Regions from separate parts of the Kribbella sp. VKM Ac-2566 genome, predicted to be linked through region 3. Evidence: riboswitches for the same ligand, from Rfam matches in the RefSeq annotation. Region 3 holds a riboswitch; each other region holds the start of a gene.
What was found. Region 3 has a riboswitch for cobalamin ahead of EV647_RS30685 (magnesium chelatase subunit D family protein). Riboswitches for the same ligand answer to the same signal wherever they lie in the genome.

Region 1: linked by a shared signal. The riboswitch ahead of EV647_RS37695 (CbtB domain-containing protein) and the one ahead of EV647_RS30685 (magnesium chelatase subunit D family protein) in region 3 are both predicted to bind cobalamin.
Region 2: linked by a shared signal. The riboswitch ahead of cobN (cobaltochelatase subunit CobN) and the one ahead of EV647_RS30685 (magnesium chelatase subunit D family protein) in region 3 are both predicted to bind cobalamin.

The regions. Positions count from the first base shown of each region.
Region 1 is NZ_SODT01000015.1:129,227-132,494, reverse strand. Features, by position in the region: gene EV647_RS37710 (alpha/beta hydrolase) at 1-162, opposite strand, end outside; gene EV647_RS37705 (histidine phosphatase family protein) at 226-774, opposite strand; gene EV647_RS37700 (CbtA family protein) at 771-1,511, opposite strand; gene EV647_RS37695 (CbtB domain-containing protein) at 1,516-1,713, opposite strand; cobalamin riboswitch at 1,750-1,881, opposite strand; gene EV647_RS37690 (LysE family translocator) at 2,297-2,938, shown strand; gene EV647_RS37685 (MFS transporter) at 3,227-3,268, opposite strand, start outside.
Region 2 is NZ_SODT01000008.1:5,195-8,462, forward strand. Features, by position in the region: gene cobN (cobaltochelatase subunit CobN) at 1-1,220, opposite strand, end outside; cobalamin riboswitch at 1,255-1,378, opposite strand; gene EV647_RS03080 (vanadium-dependent haloperoxidase) at 1,534-2,802, shown strand; gene EV647_RS03085 (DUF3500 domain-containing protein) at 2,808-3,268, opposite strand, start outside.
Region 3 is NZ_SODT01000013.1:442-3,709, reverse strand. Features, by position in the region: gene EV647_RS30685 (magnesium chelatase subunit D family protein) at 1-1,924, opposite strand, end outside; cobalamin riboswitch at 1,993-2,122, opposite strand; gene EV647_RS43755 (3-keto-5-aminohexanoate cleavage protein) at 2,117-2,584, shown strand; gene EV647_RS30675 (3-keto-5-aminohexanoate cleavage protein) at 2,608-2,850, shown strand; gene EV647_RS42230 (hypothetical protein) at 3,063-3,215, shown strand.

The sequences.
Region 1 (3,268 bases), on a different contig from region 3:
GACGGTGACCGGGGTGAGCAGCTCCTTGACGGTGTCCAGCCGCTTCTGCTGATCGTCACTCGCCGTACCGGCGTCGACGGCGGCCTGCAGCCGGTCCCGAGCCGCGACGAGCACGGCATGGTTGGCACGGAACCGTTCGGCAAGCTGGTCGGACTCGGTCATCGTGACTCCCCGTGACAGCCGGTCACCTGGGCGTGCAACCGGGCCAACCGCAGTTTGTCAGGCCTAAGGGGTGAAGGCCAGTGACCAGTTGCCGGAGTGGTACGAGAGGTTGACCGTGGCCAATGGGCGTACGTCGACGTGCCGCAGCGACTCCGCGGGCGCGTCGACGACGTACAGGACGATCGCGCGGACGATCGCCGGATGAACGACCGCCAGCGCGGAACCGTGCTCCCGCGCGGCGAGATCGCCCAACCAATCGGCAACCCGGGCGAGCACGTCGTTCTCGGTCTCGCCACCGGGCGTGGCGGTGTGCGGCCGCTCGAGCCATGCCGGGGTGCGCGATGGCTCGGACGCGAGTAGCTCTTCCAGCTCGCGCCCGGTCCACTCGCCGTACTCACGATCCCGCAGCGCCGGCTCCACCACCGGGTCGTGCCCGAGTACGGCGGCCGTGCGTACGGCGGCCTGCTCCGGCCCGGCGTACACGGCATCGGCAGACAATTTCAGCTCGCGCGCCGCCTCGAGACTCGCCGGATCCGGCTCGGCGTCCCCACCGAGTACGAGTCCGCGCAACGTGGGTGTCAGGGCGTGCGCAAGCACTGTGAGAGCCGTCAAGCGGCAGCCACCTTCGATCGGATCGGCCGGCGGTCCACCGCGACCGCATACCCGAATCCGAGCAGGAGCCACAGCGTCGCCTGCGTACCGAGCGAGGCGAACCGGAACTGCCACAGCAGCGTAGCGGGGAACGTCTCCGGAACCTCGTTGATCCGCGGCAGAATCAGGTACGCCGTCACCACGGTGACGACCAGCCCGACGACACCGCCCGCGAGCCGGGCGACCTCGCCGTACCGCGCGGCCCACCGGGACAGCGCGACACCGGCCCAGACGGCGAGCAGGCCGATCACCAGCGTCAGGAGATAGGTGACCGTACGGCGGGTGATCGTGTCCGGATCACCGACCGCGGGCGGGTTCGGCGGGTACTTGAGGAACGGGACCAGCACGATGCCGACGAACCCCGCCGCGGCGAGTCCGAGCGCGGCGTACGCGTCGTTCCCCGTCCGGAGCTTGCGGCGGAGCAGCGTGAATGCGACCGCGAACAGCCCGCCGAGCGCAACGCCGTACAGGCTGGTGGCAAGGAACAGGCCGGCCCGCTGGCCGTCCCGGCTGACGAGCGGGTCCTCGTGGTGGTCTTCTTCATGAGCGTGAGTGTGCGCGTGACCGCCGGACTCTTCGATAGCGATCGCCGCGTCGACACGCGACTCGCCCACCGCATAGGCGAACGTTCCGGCCAGCAGGCCGGCGAAGAGTCCGACGATCAGTCCGCGCACCAGGAGCGATCCGAAGGTGCGCATGTCGTTAGTGACAGGGAACGCCGAGAAGGTGGCGACCGTCGTGCATCAGCTCGTGCAGGTACATCCCGGACCGGGACACCGCACCCCGGTCGAACCCGACCAGATACGCGAGCAGGAGCATCACGCCGACGCTGAGCAGCGCGGCGGCGAGAAGCTTGGAAGAGAGCGCCGGTACGGCGACCGACTGGGCAGGAACTGCCATCTGAACTGAACCTCCTGGGGAAGTGCGCGTCCCCTTAGAAAGGCTGCGAGTGCCCGAGCGTCCTGACTTACGAGCCGAAACTCGATCACAGTGGCGCGGCCGCGCCGGCTTCTCACCGGCTTCCCTCATGGCACCGCAGGTTGACCCTCGAACCGTAGGGGCCACCCCACCCCCCGGTCAACGCACCACGGCGCGCCGGTGACCTATCCCACCCACACCTCGCCGGCGCGGAGGTGGTGTGGACGGGGCGGTGGTGTGGGCAGAGGGGGTAATGGCCAGGGAGGCCGTGGGCAGCAGGTGGGATGTGGACGGGAGGTGGGATGTGGACCCTCTTCCCGGCCCCGCACCTGCTCCGACCACCGAGTCGTGTCGTTTGGCTCCCGACCCCTGCGCCGAGTCGTGGATCGTGGTCGTTTTTTCGCCCGTTTCGCCGCCGATTTCCACGACTCGGCGGCGCACCGCGCCAAGCGGGGGTGGGTAGCGCGCAGGGGCGTTGCGCTGAGGAGCCTCGCGACGAAGCAAGCTCCTGCGCGTCGCGCAATTGGGCTGACCACATCCGCCCGTCGCGCTTACCCTGGACGACATGCCGTCCGCTCATCACTTGCTTGCGTTTGCGATTACTGCGTTCATCATCATCGTTGTGCCAGGGCCCAGTGTGCTGTTCATTGTCGGGCGGGCGCTGGCGGTTGGGCGGAGGGAAGCTGTGCTGACGATGGTGGGGAACACGCTCGGGGCCGCGATTCTGCTGGGGGCGGTGTCGCTCGGGCTCGGGACGTTGATCGCGGCGAGTGCGATCGCGTTGACCGTGGTGAAGCTCGCGGGCGCGGCGTACCTGATCTTTCTCGGGGTGCAGGCGTTTCGCTCGCGGAAGTCGCTGGTCGAGGCGATGCGCGGTACGGCGAAGCCGAGTACTACCCGGCGGACCATCCGCCAGGGATTCCTGGTGGGGGTGACGAATGCGAAGACGGCGGTGTTCTTCGCTGCTGTGCTGCCGCAGTTCGTCGACAAGGGGGCCGGCGCGCCGGCGTGGGCGCAGATCTTGGTGCTCGGGCTGATCTTCATCTTGATCGCGCTCTGCTCGGACAGCGTGTGGGCGTTCGTTGCCGGCACAGCGCGCGAGTGGTTCGCTCGCTCACCGCGCCGGCTCGAGCTCGTCGGCGGCACCGGCGGCCTGATGATCATCGGCCTCGGCGCCAGCATCGCGGTCACCGGCTCTAAGGAGTAAGTGCGTCTCCTGTGTGCCCCATGTATGGCGAACTGCGGCCGTGAGACAGGTTCTGGTGGGCTCGCACCGGGTATTCCTTGTCCGCAGCGCCCACAGGATGTCTCTTCCTCCAACACCCGACCGACCGCGGGCACGTGCGGACGCATTCCTCCGAAACTGCATCTCGACAGTACGTATACGTCTACTACCCGCCACCGCACACCGGGCGGCGGGCCGGATTCCCGGGCAGTGGACGTATACGTACTGTCGACCTGCACAAAATCCAGTTCCAACACGCGCTGCAAGTACTTAGGCGGTAGCGGTACGGCGGCCTGCTGGTACGCCGAGGAG
Region 2 (3,268 bases), on a different contig from region 3:
AGCCAGTCGACGTCGTGTCCGCCCGCCGCGATCAACCGGTGAATCAAGCCGTCCGTACCGTCCGCGCCCTGCAGCTCGCTCAGATCGAGGTCGCCCAGGTCGTATCCGGCGTCCTTCAACTGCCCGAGCAAGACGACGGCCGACGCCGGCGTGTCCAGCCCGACAGCGTTCCCGATCCGCGCATGCTTGGTCGGGTACGACGACAACACGAGCGCGATCCGCTTCTCGGCCGGCGGAACGTGCCGCAGCCGGGCATGCGCGACCGCGATCCCGGCCAGCCGCGCGCACCGCTCCGCATCCGGCGCATAACGCGCCAGACCATCGGCGTCGTACGCCTTGAACGAGAACGGGATCGTGATCAGCCGACCGTCGAACTCCGGAATCGCCACCTGCGTCGCGGCGTCCAGCGGGCTCACGGCGGCGTCGCTCTCCACCCACTGCTCGCGGGTCGAGGTGAGTGCGAGGCCCTGGATCAACGGGATGTCGAGCGACGCCAGGGCGCCCGCGTCCCACGCATCATCCGCACCGCCCGCGCTCGCGTTCGCCGCCACCGCACCGCCCGCGGCGAGGAGTGTGGTGACCAGCACGTCGCACTTCCGCAGCAGATCGAAGAGCTCGACGTTCTCGGCCGGGTCGAGCCCGCGAAGAGTCCCGCAGTACACGGGAAGTGGTTGCGCGCCGGCCTCGGCGACCGCCGCCGCGAGCGCGTCGACGAAGGCGGTGTTCCCGGAGATCTCGTGCGCGCGGTAGTACACGATCCCGACCACGGGCCGATCGTCGTCGACGAAGGATCCACGGACGCCGTACGCCGGGAGCGCACGTGGGGGATCGAATTCGTCGCCGGTCAGCAGCAACGTGTCCCGCAGGAAGCCGGCCAGGTTGCGGAGATTGTCCGCGCCGCCCTCACGCAGGTAGGCGAGCGCCTCGGTGACCGCACCGGCGGGCACGGTCGACAGCGACATCAACTCGGCGTCCGGCGCGGCCTCACCGCTCACGACAACCGTGGGCTTCCCCGAGGCGAGGACCGCGTCGAGCCCGTCCTCCCAAGCGCGGCGCCCACCGAGCAACCGGACGACGACGATCTCGGCGTCGTCGAGCAGTGGTTCGAGACCGGCAAGTTCGAGCCGGGCCGGGTTCGCAACGCTCCACCCGGCGGCCGCCGCGGCGGCCGCCAGCAGGTCGGTGTCGGCAGTGGACAGCAACAACAGCTTCGCAGGCATGCGCACGCGTTCCTTTCCGGGGTATCCACGCCCCGACTTCAGGTACGACGGCGGCAGTTCCTGACTCCCCTTCACGGGTCACAGTGGCGGGACCGCCCCGGACTCACACCGGGTTCCTGCTGATGCCGTCGATTGACGCCGCGACTCTATCCGACGTCCCCGGGCAGCACCTGCAGAGCCAACGCTTGATGCTTGACCGCACTGGACCCCGGGTGTAGTCCGGGCAGAGAGGGCTTGAGCCGCTGACCCCCTCCAGCAGCGCACATCGTTGCTTCAGCGCAAGTCGTTCGACTTTCGACTGAAGGAGACTCCTGTGCGCTTCAATCACGCGCTTGCCACGTCCGTCGTCCTGGTCGCCGGACTCGCCGGCTCGGCCGTCACGGTTCCGGCCGACGCTTCGGCACACCACTCCGATCCGGCGGTCGTCACCACCTGGAACACGATTGCCACCCGCACCATCTTCACCGAGAACGCCACTCCGGTCCCGGTCTCCACGCTGTACTTCGGCTTCGTCTCGATCGCCGTGTACGACGCGGTGGTGGCGATCGAGGGGCGCTACCGGCCGTACCTGCGACAACCGTCGGTCCACGGCAGGGCGTCGACGGAAGCAGCGGCCGCCACTGCGGCGTACCGCGTCCTGAGCCACTACTTCCCCGCCTCCGCTTCGAATCTCGCGTCTGACTACGCCACCTCGCTCAGCGGCATCCCCGACGGTTCCGCGAAGAGTCGTGGGCAGCGAGTCGGCGAGGCTGCGGCGGCGTCGCTGATCGCGGCACGGACGAACGACGGGCGTGGCGCGCCCATCACTCTCGATGTCACCCCTGCCCCGGGTGTGTGGCGTCCGACCCCGGAACTGTTCGCGCCGATGCTCGCTCCCTGGCTCGGCTTCGTGCGACCCCTCGCGCTGAAGTCGCCGACCCAGGTGCGGCTGCCCGGTCCCGACCCGATCACGTCGAAGGCCTACGCCCGTGACTTCGCCGAGGTGAAGGCGATGGGCGCCGCCGTGGGTTCGTCCCGCACCCCTGAGCAGACCCAGACCGCGCTGTTCTGGAACGCGCCCGTGCCCGTGCAGTACAACGCGGCGTTACGGGACCGAACGACGAGCAGCGGAATGGACATCGTCCGGACCGCGCGCGCCTTCGCGCTCCTCAACACCGGTACCGCCGACGCGGTGATCGGCTGCTGGCGGGCGAAATACGACTACGCGTACTGGCGTCCGATCACTGCGATCCGGCTGGCGGACACCGACGGGAATCCCGCGACCGCGGCCGATCCCAGCTGGAGCCCGCTGGTCGCGACACCGCCGTACCCGGAATATGTGAGCGGGCACGCCTGCCTCACCGGCGCCGCATCGGAGACGTTCAGCAGGCTCTTCGGAGCGCGCTCGATCGATATCGACGTCTCGTCCTCGGTCACCGGGACGAGCCGCCACTACGCCACCGCGGCGGCCCTGGACGCGGAAACCAAGAACGCCAGGATCTGGCTGGGGCTGCACTTCCGGCAGGCGATGGACGACGGCAACCGGCTCGGGCACCGCACCTCCACCTGGATCGCGACCCACGAGTTCCTGCCCGTGCACTGAACCAGTCAGCGGTGCATGGCGTAATGGGCTGCCAGGAGGTCCATGCCCCAGTCGTTGCGCAGGTCTCGCCAGACCGAGTGGATGTGGTTGGCGTTGTCCTGGGTGTTGTCGTACTCGGCGAGGAAGGTGGGGCCGGCGATCGAGTAGTAGTGGCCGTGGCCGATGCCCGGCTGGGTCGCGCCGGCCCAGGCGAAGGTCAGGCGCTCGATCCCCTGCTCGGTGATGTCGTTCCACGTCTGCAACCCGATCGGCCCGGCGGCGCGGCCGACGTACTGACCGATGAGGAGGCTCAGGAGCTGGCGCTGGTCCTCGTTCATGTCGCCGTACGCCAGGCCGCGGTGCAGCAGCGACGGGTCGGCGACCGGGTCGTGGCGGGTCAGGATGTCGTCGGGCGCCGCGTCCGAGACGAGGGCGACTTCGAGCTGGGCCGGCTCGAGGGCGTGCAGGAGCTGGAAGCCGAGATCCT
Region 3 (3,268 bases):
CCTCGGCCGCCTGCAGCAGCCCTTCGGCGAGCGGCGTACGGCCACCGGTCGGGAGGGATTCGAGCCGTCGTACGGCGGTCTCGACGCTGCCCGTCGGCGGCAACGCGACCGTCGCTCCGGCGCCGGCGAACGTGACGAGGCCCACCGTGTCGCGGCGCTGGTACGCGTCGAGGAGGAGCGAGACGATCGCCGTCTTCACCTCACCCATCCGCTTCTTCGTCCCCATCGAACCGGAGGCGTCGACGCAGAACAGCACGAGATTGCCCTCACGCCCTTCCCGCACCGCGAGCCGCACATCGTCCGCCCGCACCACCAGTCCAGGACCGCTGCGCCCGCGAACCTTCTGGTACGGCGCTGCGTTGCGCATCGTCCCGAGCAAATGCGGCCGCCCCGCCTCATGCCCAACCCTGCCGCGATCCCCCACGACACGCCCCACCTCGGTGATCGCCCGCGACCGCCGCCCCGCAACACCCGCCCCTGCCACCTGGACACTCAGCAGCCGAGCCTTGTACGGCGCAGAACTCCCCACAACCTCACCACTCGGCGCGACGCCCGCTCCGTCCGACTCGGTCGTCTGGTCCTCCGGGCCCTTCCGGCGGTCACCCGCGTTCGACGGGAGGCGGTCAGGTGCGGTGGCGTCCGCAGCGGTGGTCGGATCCGCCGTGTCAGTGCCGGCGTGCTGTGTGCCGGCAGGTTCAGCGCCCTTGTCTGTCGACTCGCCCGATCCGTCCGCTTGGCGGTGGTCGCCGGCCTCGTTCCCGTCCGATCCGCCGGAGCTGCCCGGTCCGCCTGGGCTCGGGTCGTCGTCCGGGTCTTCGGGTGGGGTGCTGTTGTTGATGGCCTCTTCCAGCTGCTGGTCGTCCAGGCCGGGGGCGTCGAACGGGTTCCGGCGGCGGCGGTGTGGGAGGGCGAGTTTGGCCGCGGCCCGCACATCGTCGACCTCGACGACCGTGCGGCCGGACCAGGCTGCGTGGGCGACCGCCGTACGGGCCGTGACCAGGTCGGCGCGCATCCCGTCGACGTCGAACGACGCGCAGATCTCCGCGATCTGGCGGAGCGCCGAGTCGGTCAGGATCACCTCGGTCAGCAGGTCGCGCGCCTTCACGATGCGTTCGGCGAGTTCCCGCTGCGCACCGTCGTACCGGGCAACGAAGCTCTCCGGGTCCGCCTCGTAGGTGAGCCGCGCGCGCATCACCTCCACGCGGACGGCGGGATCGCGGCTGGCGACCACGTCGACGGTCAGCCCGAACCGGTCGAGGAGCTGCGGCCGGAGCTCGCCCTCCTCGGGGTTCATCGTGCCGACGAGCACGAACCGCGCCGGGTGGGTCACCGACACACCGTCCCGCTCGACGCTCGCACGCCCCATCGCGGCGGCGTCGAGGAGCACGTCGACCAGGTGGTCGTGGAGCAGGTTGACCTCGTCGACGTACAGCAACCCGCGATGCGCCGCGGCGAGCAGACCAGGCTCGTACGCCGTCACGCCCTCCGCGAGCGCCTTCTCCAGATGCAACGACCCGAGCACCCGATCCTCGGTCGCCCCCACCGGCAACTCCACCAGCCGAGCGGCACGCACACCCCGCCCGCCGGCACCCTGCGAGGCAGCACGCTCCGCAGCCGCCCGCCCCAGCGCGTCACGGTCCGGGGCAGGTTCCAGGACTGCGTGCGGGCCATCGGGACAGGACGAGTCCGGGTGGTCCGGATCGCACGAGAAGCGGCAGCCCGGCACCACGTCGACGGGCGGCAGGATCTCGGTGAGGGCGCGGACGGCGGTCGACTTCGCCGTACCCTTCTCGCCGCGGATCAGCACACCGCCGATGGCCGGCGAGATCGTCGCCAGGATCAGCGCGAGCTGGAGATCGTCCATCCCGACGATCGCGGTGAACGGGAACGAGTTCGACGGTCCGCTGAATGACGGAGCCCGCATCGGCGGTGGTCCCTTTCGTCGAGCGGGTGTCCACGCCCGCTACGGCCGGTACGCCGGCCCACGATGATCGCGAGCCTGCGGACGGCGGCAGATGTCCTGGCTTCCGGGATTCCTCCCGGTCACAGTGGCGGGACCGCCCCGGACTCCCAGCACGCTGGTCACCGGTGTTCCTCCACAGCCGTCGGCCCGATCATGACACATCCCCCCGCGCCACAACGCACCCCCGGTCACGTGGCACTCACCACGTACCGTGTGCCCATGATCAAGGCCTGCCTCAACGGCGACCGCACGGGGGAGGATCACCAAGGCGTGCCGATCACACCCGACGAGCTGGGACGGGACGCCGCCGCAGCCGTCGCCGCAGGAGCCGACGCGCTGCACATCCACCCTCGCGGAGCGAGCGGGCTCGAGACCCTCGAGTACGCCGACGTACAGGCAGCGGTGACCGCCGTACGACGGAACTGCCCCGGCGTGCCCGTCGGCGTGTCAACGAGAGAAGCCGCTCGTCCCGGATCTGGACGAGCGGCTCCGGTTGATCACAGCGTGGGAATCGGTAGCAGACTTCGCGAGCGTCAACTTCCACGAGAAAGGCGCCGAACGCGTCGCGGGCCTCTTGCTGGCCAAAGGCATCGGTGTAGAGGCAGGGCTGTTCACCCCTGAGGCGGCACGGAAATACCTCGCATGTGCTCGTAGAGGCGATCCCAGGCATCTCCCCCGGCCCGGACGGCGTCACCGCGGCCCGCGCCGTACTGGACCTCCTGCCACCCGCCGACACACTGGTGCACGGCGAGAACGAGTGGGCCTGGCCAGTACTGCGCTGGGCGCAGTCGGAGGGGTACAACCTCAGAGCCGGCCTGGAAGACATGCTCACCACCCCCAAAGGACAACCAGCGCAGTCAAACGCCGACCTACTGCACTACATCTGACCGCCGAGGAGGCCTCGCGGGTCACGGGATCCGAGGAAGACAGCCGACCACGCCGGCCGCCTGCTGCACAAGCTTCCTCGTCAGCTCGACCCGCTGCTTCGCGTGGCAGCGGCCGTCTCTCCGGAGAACACGCGGCAATCCGACCGCTGGAACATGAGGCCCCGGTCGCCAATTCTTAGCGGCAGGTTCGAGCCGTCGACGGCGCCGGTGAGATGACCGGCACTGTCGCGTCGTACCACCAGCTCGCGTCGGTCGCCTGGCAGATCTTGGCACCGGCCGCAGGTGGCTCGGCCGACCCGCAAGCCGCCAGCCCTACGACGAGCGGCACCGCCAACAGCACCGCACTTCTCCGCGCGCAGTACTAGCGATCGGTCGTCAGGACAACCGAGCATGCGACTTTCTAGACCTTCCTCGCCCT